One region of the Sneathiella aquimaris genome, then DNA from elsewhere that is predicted to be linked to it. Evidence: riboswitches for the same ligand, from Rfam matches in the RefSeq annotation. Region 1 holds a riboswitch; the other holds the start of a gene.

Region 1 (6,095 bases):
GCTCAACAACTTAGCACTTCTGTTCCCAATCGATTTGAACAGCGTGACTCCTTTCGGGTTTCCAGTCCAATGCTTCAAGTGGAAATCAATGGTCAACAATTTGCCACGACAAATTGGTCCCTCAACGGGATCCTGGTAAATGGCCTCTTGGAAAATGCCGCATTGGATAAGCCCGTCAAAGGTATTTTTGGTCCAAATGGAACCTCCGAAATGTGTCAGTTCAATGGTCGGATCGTGCGGATTGACTTGAAAGAAAAACAAACTGCCATTGAATTGGATGGAAGCAGTCGTGAAGTCGCCGCGCTGCTCCCTTTATGGGTTCTTAAATACAATCTGGCGTGAGAATTAACGAAATAGCGATCATGTGCTGAGGAGAATATCTTCCGCGCAGATCGTTATTTTTTCAATTGCCTGCTTCCAGTCCCCTTTTGACAGTCTGATGGAAATATCAGCACAGCGCTGCTTCATGTCATGGTTTCCCAGTGCTCCATTGATAATTGCAGATATCTCTGCTTCATTCGCCCCAGAAGGCACTCTGTCTCCTAGTCCCTGTGCTTTGATCAATCTTGCTGATAAATTTGATTCTGACTGTCTTGGAAACATGATTTGCGGCCGACCAGTCATCAAACAAGAGGTCGCTGTCCCCCCACCTCCAGAATGCAGCACCAAGCTTACTTTGGGCAGCATCCTGGCAAAATCCACTGGTTTTTCAAGCATCTTCAGATGTTCGGAATGGTATCGCTGAGTTCGCTCTGGACTTGCGCCTCGAATATAAGCGGTGGTGGGAACCGCGCTTTTCTGCAAGACGTTTAAAAGTATCTCACTATCTGCCGCCTCATTCGCCATATACAAGAAAATATGATCGTCTTCAGGCAATTTTGCAGGTTCAAGAGAAACTTCCAACGGCCCGCACACCGGCACTTCCCTTAACCCATCATAGGGGTCCAGTTGAGGTAGAGTGCATGCGAATTGCCCCTCACTGTTAAAAACCTCTGGCAGATAGCGATAGGGTTTGAGCCCTTTTTCACGACGTAACTTATTGAAAAGCACAAGCAATCTCTGCTGGTTCACCAGAGGCTTACCCGTTGTTATGACAGGCGGGTATTCTTTTAAAGAGGCAGGCGGAAGAGTGAAGCCATTACCAATATTGATTATCGGCACACGCCCGCCAATCGCCAGGTTGAGGCCCGGACTGTGATCAGCAACGATCAAATCAGGTTTGGCAATCGTGACCAAATCGTCCCATGCGGACATCATGGTACGCAAGATTTCCGGATACCCGAAACCCTGCCGTGCGATAACATCGGCGTAACTGGGTGTTGCAACTCCTCGCACATTCGCAATCGGCGGATTTTTCCAGTAAGGCGCCTGTATCATGGAATAGCCATGCTTTTTGACAACATCATAACACTGGGTCACATCGCGACAGGCAAACAGAATATCATGCCCTTTGGCTTTCAAAACATCAGCAATGCGAAGGAGTGGGTAAATATGCCCGAGGCTAGCCCCAAATTCCCAGCCGAATAACACTTTTGCCACTTTCGCTTCCCCTCGAACTAACCCATACTCTCGCCATCGGTTTTATTAATAAGACCACCTGTTAAAAAGTCAGGCAATGCGAAACTGCGCTAAAGACTTAACCGAGGAGAGAAGTGTGTCATTCGGTGAATTAAGCACCCCTACTTTGCTTTTGGAAAAAACCAAACTTATCGCCAATATCAACAAATTGGATTTACGGTTATCGACCCTATCCACACCATTGAGGCCTCACCTGAAAACCTGCAAGTCAGCGCGGGTCGCCGAACTGATTCCCAATATCACGCAAAATGGCATCACCGTTTCAACCCTCCACGAAGCGCGCTATTTTTTAGACAATGGCCACACTGACATCCTGTATGCGGTGTCAATCGCGCCGCAAAAATTAACACAGATAAAACAGCTTCAGGATCAAGGCGCGTCAATGACACTTATTCTGGATACACTGGAGGCTGCAAAAATGGTCGCCCAATCGTCGGAGGAGCTGCAAGCTGTCTTTCCTTGCCTCATCGAAATTGATTGCGATGGAAAACGTGCGGGCCTCCCCCCACAAGCGCCGGAAATTGTTGAAATAGCCGCATTCCTAAACGAACAAAGTGGAACTCAAATGAAGGGTGTCCTCTCTCATTCTGGCGGTTCTTACTATTGCCAAACCATACAGGAACTTCAGGAAATGGCGGAACAGGAACGCATTTCGATCACAACCGCCGCCCAGCGCATTAGAAACGCAGGCCTACCCTGCCCGGTTGTCAGTGCAGGTTCAACGCCAACAGCCACCTATGCCGCAACTCTTGAGGGGGTAACGGAATACCGTGCGGGCGTTTATGTTTTTCAGGATATGGTCATGGAAGCCCTCGGCGTGTGCCAGACAAACGATATCGCTTTGTCAATTTTGACAACAGTCATCAGTCACAACAAGTCTGGGAACAGGCTTATAATAGACGCGGGCAGCCTTGCGTTATCAACGGATCCAGGCAAAAAGAACCGTCTTGGTGAACCGCATTACGGATGCGTTTGCGACGCAACCACGGGCCAACCGATCGACGGGTTATGGGTGACGTCAACCAATCAGGAGCATGGCTTGATTTCATTGGATAACTCAAACAGATCCCTGACGGATTTTCCAATCGGGACACAGTTTCGAATCCTGCCAAATCATGCTTGCATAACGGCGGCAGCCTATCCTGGATATCACATTCTCGACGATCAGGTGCCGCCCGCCGTAATCGATTATTGGGATCGCTCTAACGGATGGTAGCGGGCAAATGTTTGGCGATTCTTCAATAAAACTTGACGCTTATTGCCTAGCCTCATAGGGTCAACCCGCCTGTAATATCAGGCACCTCTAAAATCCCTGACGGGAGAGCCCGTTTAATCGGCGCCGAAGGAGCAACCGCCCCGGAAACTCTCAGGCAAATGAACTGTCAGGTATAGAGGCTCTGGAGAGAGGGTCGGTAGAATATCCGGCTCCACCGAAGAGGTACCCGGCATCATCCGGTAATCTTTCAGGTCCACGGACAGAGGGGGCATCATCTAACAGGTAGACCGCAAGGTCACAGGGTATGAGGATGCCGATATGACGGAAATTGAAAAAGCAGGATTAGGAAGTGTAACACCGGTTATCCCAGCGAAGCCGAGAAACACTGATCCCGTGCCCACCTCACAGCTTGATGTCAATATAAGTGTGACAGACCTTTATACTATCGGTATTGGGCCGTCTTCCTCCCATACTGTTGGACCGATGCGTGCGGCCAAAAGATTTGTCGATCATCTTATTGCCGTTGAGGCATTCGATAACACAGCGCGGGTCCTGGTTGAATTATACGGATCTCTTGCGCTAACCGGTCACGGTCACGGAACTGATATTGCTATTCTATCAGGACTGTCTGGCGAACGCCCCTCCCTGATTGACCCAGAGGCGATTGCCCCACTAGTTGATAAAATTCGGACAGAAAACCTTCTCAATCTGGGAGGACGGAAAAATATTCCCTTTTTTGAGGATGAAAATCTGCTGTTCCTGAAAGATGAAATGCTGCCGGAACATTCAAACGGTATGCGCTTTTGTGCCTATACCAGCGATGGGGATCTACTGGTGGAAAAAGACTATTTCTCTGTGGGCGGCGGTTATGTTGTTTCTCACAATGAAGGAGACAGGGCAGAAACCAAAGGTCATAATATTAAGATGCCGCATCCGTTCACCTCTGCCGCTGAACTGCTGGCGGTTGGCAAGGAAACGGGCCTTAGCATCGCTGAAATTATGCGTCAGAACGAAACCACCTGGCGCAGTGATGATGAAACCAACGAATTTTTGGATAGCGTTTCGCAGGCGATGCTGGCCTGCATTCGGCGTGGCTGCGAAGCGGAGGGCATATTGCCCGGTGGTCTTAACGTCAAACGCCGTGCGGGGGCCCTGTTCAAGGAATTGATGGCCAACCCTGAACGCGCGTCCCGCGATCCGCTGACCGTTCTGGACTGGGTCAATCTTTATGCCCTTGCAGTCAATGAAGAGAACGCTGCTGGAAGCCGTGTTGTCACAGCGCCAACCAATGGTGCCGCCGGTGTCATTCCTGCTGTTTTGAAATATTATGAACGTTTTTGCCCGGGATCAAACGAAGAAGGTATTCGAAACTTCCTTTTGACTGCAGCGGCCATCGGTTCAATTTACAAAAAACGCGCATCCATTTCTGCGGCTGAAGTTGGCTGTCAGGGCGAAGTGGGTGTTGCCTGCTCCATGGCGGCAGGTGCCCTGGCTGCCGTGCTTGGGGGCACAAATGAGCAAGTCGAAAACGCCGCTGAAATTGGTATGGAACATAATCTTGGTCTGACTTGCGATCCAATTGGCGGACTGGTCCAGATCCCTTGCATCGAACGCAACACAATGGGCGCAATGAAAGCCATCAACGCGGCGCGCCTGGCCTTGTCAGGCGACGGCACTCATGTGGTATCCCTTGACGAAGTTATTGAAACAATGCGCCAAACAGGCATTGATATGCTCAGTAAATATAAAGAGACATCACAAGGCGGTCTGGCAGTAAATGTTGTGGAATGTTAGCCGTTACTCGGTCGTTGTCAGGATTTTTTTGACGTAGATTGGTAGCACGAAAGACGCTTTATGAACATCTGGCGTATAGTAACCGGTCTCAATATCAGCGTCTAGAAACCGGTCCGCAAGCGTTGCTTCAGAAAGCTTTCGCAATTCCTTGTTGTCGGTCGCCCATCCAAAGGCCAACGGACCGCCGACATAACTGGGAATTGTTGCCATATAAAAACTGACATCCTGAAACAGAAGTCCCAGACGATCATAACTATTTCTCAGCTCCTCTGCCTGAACAAAAGGCACGCCGTTCTGCGTAACGATTACACCGCCAGCCGTCAGGCAGGACTTGCAATCGGTATAAAATTCTTGGGTATATAAAACTTCGCCCGGGCCGTGTGGGTCGGTTGAGTCAATAATTATAACATCCCATTTCTGATCCGTTTCCTTCACAAACTGACACCCATCAGCAACCACAAGATCCAGTCTGGGGTCGTCAAAGGCACCATTTGAAATGCTTGGGAGGTATTTTATCGACAGATCAATAACAGAGCGGTCGATATCAACCAAAGTGACGGCAATATTGCGATGCTTTAAAACCTGACGAGCCGCGCCCCCGTCGCCCCCACCAATGATCAGGACCCGTTTTACGTTGCCATGCGCCAGAATGGGGACATGGGCGAACATTTCATGATAGATGAATTCGTCTTTTTCCGTTGTCTGGATCGCACCATCCAACGACATCACACGGCCAAAAGTACTGTTTTCAAAAATGATAAGATCTTGCAGGTCTGTTTTATCCCGATACAGAACCGTTCCCACATCCAGTGCCAGATTAACACCGCTATGAAGCCCTTCGTCAAAAACCTCCATCATGTCAAAATGCCTCGCTTGATTTCATTAATCTGCACGGTTTCCGGCTGAAACGCTTTTTTAAGCAACGGAATGCATTTGTGTGGCTCTGTTTTTCCGCACATAAAGATATCAAGGGCCATATACCCCTTGTCAGGCCAACTGTGAAAACTGATATGGCTTTCGGCAAGAACCGCCACGCCGGACAAGCCGTTCGGTTCAAACTGATGGATGTGAAAATGAAGCAGTGTCGCACCGGAAACATGAACACATTCGGTTAAGGTGCTTTCGATCAATTCCTTGTCGTTCAAACCTGTGGCTTTCCACAAGTCAACAATCAGGTGGGTTCCAGCGAAAATCATTCCGTCTTTTTCGACAAAATAATCTGGCTTTTCCACCTTTGCGTCACCACGCGGCATTTCAACAATTTCAGAAATATTCGACATTTTCACAGCCCTGATGCAAGGGCTACTGCCCTGCCTTGAAAAGATGGCGCGTTATCGCGAAAAAGGGACGGGAAAACAAGAGAAAAGTGCGAGACAGGATCCTCACCAGAAATCTCACGTTCAAAAAAGCGTCAACCTCTGCTGAAAAACCGGGAAAAACTTTGCCATCCGAATACCCGATCTCTATAGATCAAAGAATGTCTATGTCCTATATGCCCCTTGAGCTT
Region 2 (6,095 bases), 210 kb from region 1:
GGGCAGAAGCGCCGGCTGTTATCCCAATCGTCTGGCAGCCTTGCAGATTGTCCCACGGGATGTCCGTCGCCCGTTGAACCAGTGATACATGCTGGCAGCCGATCTTTTTTGCAACTTCCACCAAACGCATGGAATTTGACGAGTTTGGTGCGCCGATGACCAGAATACCATCACATTGCGAGGCAAGTTCCTTTACGGCGGCCTGCCGATTGGTCGTCGCGTAACAGATGTCTTCTTTCTTGGGTGCCGCGATTGACGGGAAACGGCGGCTTAACGTCGCGACGATGTCTCTAGTTTCATCAACAGATAAGGTTGTTTGCGTCAAATAGGCAAGCTTGCCATCTATATTTTTTGGCTCAAAATTCTCGGCATCCGCAACCGTTTCGACCAGACTGATTTCTCCCGCGGCCAATTGTCCCATTGTGCCAATGACTTCCGGGTGCCCTTTATGGCCAATCAGAATAATTTCCTGACCGTCCTTTTTGTGCCGTTCTGCCTCCCGGTGGACTTTGCTGACCAGTGGGCAGGTTGCATCAATGAAGAACATTTTCTTTGCTTCTGCCTCGGCTGGAACTGACTTTGCAACACCGTGCGCGGAGAAAATGACAGGGACGTCAGCGGGGACATCTGACAGTTCATCAACGAAAACAGCCCCCTTTTTTTCCAGATTTTCAACCACATAACGATTGTGAACAATCTCATGGCGGACGTATACGGGAGCGCCATATTTTACCAACGCTTTTTCAACGATTTGAATCGCTCGATCAACGCCAGCGCAGAATCCGCGCGGAGCGGCGAGAAGAAGAGTTCTTTTTTCACGTGTCATACCATCCACCTCCGGCAGAAATAGCTGAATTATTCCTGCTTTTCAGAATTATCCAGCAACAATGCGCCGCGTCGCTTGCTAAAAGGAGCCGTCCATCCTAAATTCGGCGAATTAGTACATCAATTTCCAGATGAACACCAGTGTGAGACGTACTAATCCGGTCATAGAATTTGGAATAATGAAAGAAAAGCAGGGTATGATACGTTTTTTCAGTCGCGGAAAACTTGTAGCTTCGATGATTTCACTGTCTTTGTTAAGCGCGTGTAGTGGATCTTTTGATGCGGCCCTGCCAGATATTTTTAACCCAAATAAAGTCGTCCTGCCGTGCCCTGCCGTTTCAGTTCTGCCAAACGCGGACACAATTACCGTTTTTCAGGATGGCCCGGGCCGCGATCTTGTCGATGTCGAATATGAGGGGATTATCGCACCTGTCAGCGGGGAGTGTTTTTATGAAAATGATGATACCGAACTGGTCGTGGAGTTAATTTTGCGAATTGGTGCGATCAAAGGGCCGGCGGCGAAAGGCCAAACCCATACATTCCCGTTCTTCGTTGCGATTGCAGACAGCTCACGCCGGATTTTGACAAAGAAGATCCTGCAAAGTCCGGTAGAGGTTGCAGAAGGTCGGCGTCGGGGTGCTGTTCAGGAAGAGATTGTACAGCGAATCCCTTTGCCAACCAATCGGGACGGCCGTGATTATACGATCGTTTTAGGACTGCAACTCACCAAGGAAGAGCTGGAATATAACCGTAACAAAGTCAACTAACTACGGCACCGGGACGCGGACCCGCTTTCAAAAACGACTTATCGTCAAATGACCTTTCGAACATGTTCAAGGAAGGAAGAAACATTGTCTTCCAGTCCTTTTGAATGTTCCTGAAGGGTGTCGGCTTCGGTAAGGAGTTTTTTACTGGTGGCGGAGGTTGCCTCCGTCGATACTTTTACAGTCTTGATATTATTTGACACCGATACAGTGCTTTCAGAGGCACTTGCAACACTTTGCGCAATCTCCTGAGTGGCCGCATTTTGCTCATCCATGGCCGAGGAAATGGCGGTGACAGCATGGTTGATATCGCTGACCGATGAATTGATTGTCTCCATGGAAGAGACGGCTTCATCCGTCGCGTTTTGAATATCAACAATCTGCTTGCTGATATCTTCGGTTGCCTTTGCTGTTTGATTGGCCAGATTTTTAACTTCGTTGGCAACGACCGCAAAGCCCTTACCCGCATCGCCCGCCCGGGCGGCTTCGATGGTGGCATTCAAGGCCAGAAGATTTGTCTGGCTCGCGATATCCTCAATCAGCTTCACAACTTCGCCAATTGATTGGGCGGCGAGTGCCAGACCTTTGATTTTCGTATTTCCGCTATCGGCCATTTGCGAGGCCGTTTGGGCATTTTCAAGAGAGTTCCGAACTTGTCGTCCGATTTCCTGAATAGAGGCTGACATTTCTTCAGCTGAACTTGCAACCGTTTGAAAGTTAGAGGAGGCATTTATCGCAGCATTGTTGACATTATCGACCTGTGTTGCCGCATCACTTGCATGACTTGAAAGGAGATCGGCTGAATGGTGCAACCCTTCGGCGCTCTCATATATTGATTTTGAGACGCTGCCGATTGTGTGTTCAAACTGATAAATGACGTCGCTGAATTCATTCGTTCGATGCTCAAACATGTTTGTGCATTCATTAATGGTGGCAGCCGTGCGCTTGAAAGCACCATCCATGTCAAAATCAATAATTCGGCGGTAATATTTCTGGTCGGCCACATGTTGCATGGATGCTGCGGCTTCCCTCATAAAGGCATCAGTCCGATCTGCTAATTCGTTGATGGACCACATTAATTCAGTGAGCTCGGTGCCTTCTTCTATGTGGGAAATTCGGGCTTCAAAATCACCCACGGCCAGTCGTTTGCAAATATTTTCAACTTTTTTGATTTCGTCAGCGGAATGGGAGGGAGTTTGAAATCCGGTATGGGTCATATCGCCCGCCCGTGCTTCCAGCATCAATCTCATATTGTCCCGCTCCTGCATCGCTTTTCGGGCATCCCGCCTGAACTTAATTGCGACAACAGCCACTGCCACCAAAGCACCGACAAATGCAATGGACATGAAGTTGAACGAATTTTGAGTATACAGGTAAATCGCGAAGGCCGCACTGGTAACAAGGGCGGCTCCAATTACGGGCGAAATGGATTTAAAGAGAGAAGAGCCATTTGTCATAGTTGCCTCCTTGATCCTGGATAAATGTTGAGAGCAAGCCAAGGGAGGCATTTAATCCTTCTTTCGGCGACGAATGGGATTTCTCTTCGGCAACAAGTTTCTGATAGAAGGGGGCGATTATTTTGGTGACGATGTCTGGATCGACGGCCCGCCTGTTGGAATGGTATCCGACTGTGACGTCATCTTGAACAGAAGGGGTTACATGAGCGAAGACCCAGTAGTAATCACCGTTCTTGCACAGGTTTTTAACATAGGCAAAGACTTCATTGCCTTTTTCCAGCTGATCCCACAAATAATGGAAAATCGCTCTTGGCATATCTGGATGGCGGATCAGGTTATGTTGGACCCCAAGTAGTTCCGGTTCGGAAAAATCTGATATCTCCATAAATTTCCGATTTGCGTAGGTAATTTTACCACTGAGATCTGTCTTACTGACAATGATTTCTTTTCTGCCAAGATGGCGTTCCTGATCTGTGGGCGGAGTGTCTGGGCGCATTCTGTTTTAAACCATCTTTGTTTCACAGTTCTATTTCCCCCACAGTGGCTCAAAATGGTTAATACTTTGTAATATTATTAATTTACTGTTGTTAAAGGCAGCAAGAAAATAAAGATCGAAATGATCTTAGTTCGCAGGAAGGTCGTTTGTTCGTTTGACAGAACGAAAAGCTTGGCTATTATCACGGCTTCATACAGATGATCCCTGCGGGAGAGATGGATTTATCCATCGCCGAAGGAGCAACCGCCCCGGAAACTCTCAGGCACCCGGACCGCAGGGGGATGAAACTCTGGAAAGCAAATTACCGTTGGTAATTTCACCGAAGGGGTAAGCGTTAGAATCCAGTAGGATTCGCAACGTCAAATCTCTCAGGTCCTTAAGACAGAGGGGGTTGCTTTCGGTACAAGTGTATCGCGGCATAACCTCTTTGCTGGATTGAGATTTCTTATGGTAAACACTTCTGATGTTAATCGGACCGTTCTTTACGACCTTCATATAGAGCTAGGCGCCAAAATGGTCCCCTTTGCCGGGTATGATATGCCTGTGCAATATCCTGATGGAATTATGAAGGAACATTTACAAACCCGCGAATCTGCCGGGTTGTTTGATGTGTCTCATATGGGGCAGGTAGTGATCACCGGGAAAGATCCTGCAAAATCCATTGAAAAGCTTGTTCCCGGCGATATCCAGTCCCTAAAAGATGGCGAAATGCGCTACAGCTTTTTTACAAATGAGCAGGGCGGTATTCTGGATGATCTTATTATCACCCGCCGCGAGAATGATCTGTTTGTTGTCGTGAACGCTGCCTGCAAAGAACAGGATATTGCCCTTCTAAAAGACGGATTGGCGGGAGAGGCCGTTGTTGAAGAACTGACAAACCGGGCTCTTGTCGCTTTGCAGGGCCCAAAAAGTGCCAGCGTTTTAGCGCGTTTTAATCCGGAAGTGGCGACTATGCCATTTATGAGTTTCAAGGAACTCGAGATCGATGGCATCCCGTGCTTTGTAACCCGGTCAGGGTACACAGGTGAAGACGGGTACGAAATTTCCATTCCAAATGAAAACGCCGTTGCAATTTGCAAGAAACTCCTCGCAGAGGAGGAAGTCGCCGCCATTGGTTTGGGGGCGCGAGACTCCTTACGTTTGGAGGCAGGCCTGTGTTTGTATGGCCATGACCTGACAACAGAAACAACGCCCGTGTCAGCGGGCCTGTTATGGGCAATCAGCAAACGGCGACGGGAAGAAGGCGGATTTCCCGGCGCCGATATTATTGTAAAAGAAATTGCGGACAAGCCAGCCATGAAACGCGTTGGAATTCTGCCTGAAGGGCGGGCACCCGCAAGAGAACATACAGAAATTGCAGATATGGACGGAAATGTTGTCGGCGAGATTACGTCCGGCGGATTTGCGCCCAGCCTGCAGGCACCGATTGCCATGGGCTATGTTCCTTTGGGACTCGCAGCTGCCGGAACAGAAGTTCAACTTATTATCCGCGGAAAAGCAAGGGCGGCAAAAATCGTCAAGATGCCGTTTGTCGAACAAAGATATTACCGGGGCTAAGTCCTCAAACCTGAAAATTTAGATTGAATTTGGGAAAATCAGATGAGCATTAAATATACCAAAGATCACGAATGGATTTCCATTGAGGGTGACATCGCGACCGTCGGCATTAGTGATTACGCACAGCAGCAACTGGGCGATGTCGTTTTTGTCGAAGTCCCCGAAGTGGGCGCTAACCTCGGAAAAGGGGATGAACTTGCTGTTGTTGAAAGTGTTAAAGCGGCATCAGAAGTTTATGTTCCAGTTGCCGGTGAAGTTGTTGAGGTGAACGGTGATCTTGAAGATACGCCTTCTCTGGTAAATGACGAAGCGTTGGGCAGTGGCTGGTTTGCAAAGCTTAAAGTCGCTGACGCCTCTGAACTGGACGATCTGATGGATGAAGATGCGTACAAGTCTTATATTGAAGGTCTTGGCTAATGAGATATATGCCGCATACCGCTGCCGAAAGGCAGGCGATGCTGGAAAAAATCGGTGTTGGGTCGGTTGATGATCTCTTCGTTGATATTCCAGAGGACGCTAGACTGAAAGGCCTGTTGGATTTGCCTAAACATGCACCCGAGATGGATGTGGATGCGCAGATGCAAGCCTATGGCGCGAAAAGTCTTTCGCCGACAAAAGCCCCCTTTTTTCTAGGGGCTGGTGCTTATCGACATCACGTTCCTTCGGTTGTTGATCATTTGATACAGCGATCAGAGTTTCTGACTGCCTACACGCCCTATCAGCCGGAAATCAGTCAGGGAACGCTGCAGGCGCTGTTTGAATTTCAAAGTCAGGTGGCATTGATCACCGGAATGGATGTGGCAAACGCTTCCATGTATGACGGTGCAACATCCTGTGCGGAAGCCGTCTTGATGGCATGTCGTGTGACACGGCGCAAAAAAGCAATCCTGTCCGGTAATCTGCATCCGCATTACCGCGAAGTTACTCAGACAACGCTGCAATATACTGATTTTGAAGCTGTCGAATATCCAACAGTCCCAATGGGAGATGAGGATT

The links. A riboswitch is a leader RNA that binds a small molecule or an ion and turns the genes downstream of it on or off. The one in region 1 is predicted to bind glycine.
Region 2: it holds a riboswitch for glycine, as region 1 does, so the genes downstream of both, gcvT (glycine cleavage system aminomethyltransferase GcvT) here and OIR97_RS04415 (L-serine ammonia-lyase) in region 1, are expected to answer to the same signal.

The regions. Positions count from the first base shown of each region.
Region 1 is NZ_CP112881.1:960,307-966,401, reverse strand. It holds gene OIR97_RS04430 (hypothetical protein) at 1-342, shown strand, start outside; gene OIR97_RS04425 (glycosyltransferase) at 361-1,539, opposite strand; gene OIR97_RS04420 (alanine racemase) at 1,655-2,794, shown strand; glycine riboswitch at 2,885-2,970, shown strand; glycine riboswitch at 2,974-3,059, shown strand; gene OIR97_RS04415 (L-serine ammonia-lyase) at 3,113-4,588, shown strand; gene speE (polyamine aminopropyltransferase) at 4,592-5,446, opposite strand; gene speD (adenosylmethionine decarboxylase) at 5,443-5,868, opposite strand; gene OIR97_RS04400 (MFS transporter) at 6,066-6,095, shown strand, end outside.
Region 2 is NZ_CP112881.1:1,168,805-1,174,899, forward strand. It holds gene ispH (4-hydroxy-3-methylbut-2-enyl diphosphate reductase) at 1-826, opposite strand, end outside; gene OIR97_RS05335 (hypothetical protein) at 1,023-1,592, shown strand; gene OIR97_RS05340 (methyl-accepting chemotaxis protein) at 1,637-3,046, opposite strand; gene OIR97_RS05345 (PAS domain-containing protein) at 3,021-3,542, opposite strand; glycine riboswitch at 3,740-3,826, shown strand; glycine riboswitch at 3,830-3,929, shown strand; gene gcvT (glycine cleavage system aminomethyltransferase GcvT) at 3,990-5,099, shown strand; gene gcvH (glycine cleavage system protein GcvH) at 5,142-5,516, shown strand; gene gcvPA (aminomethyl-transferring glycine dehydrogenase subunit GcvPA) at 5,516-6,095, shown strand, end outside.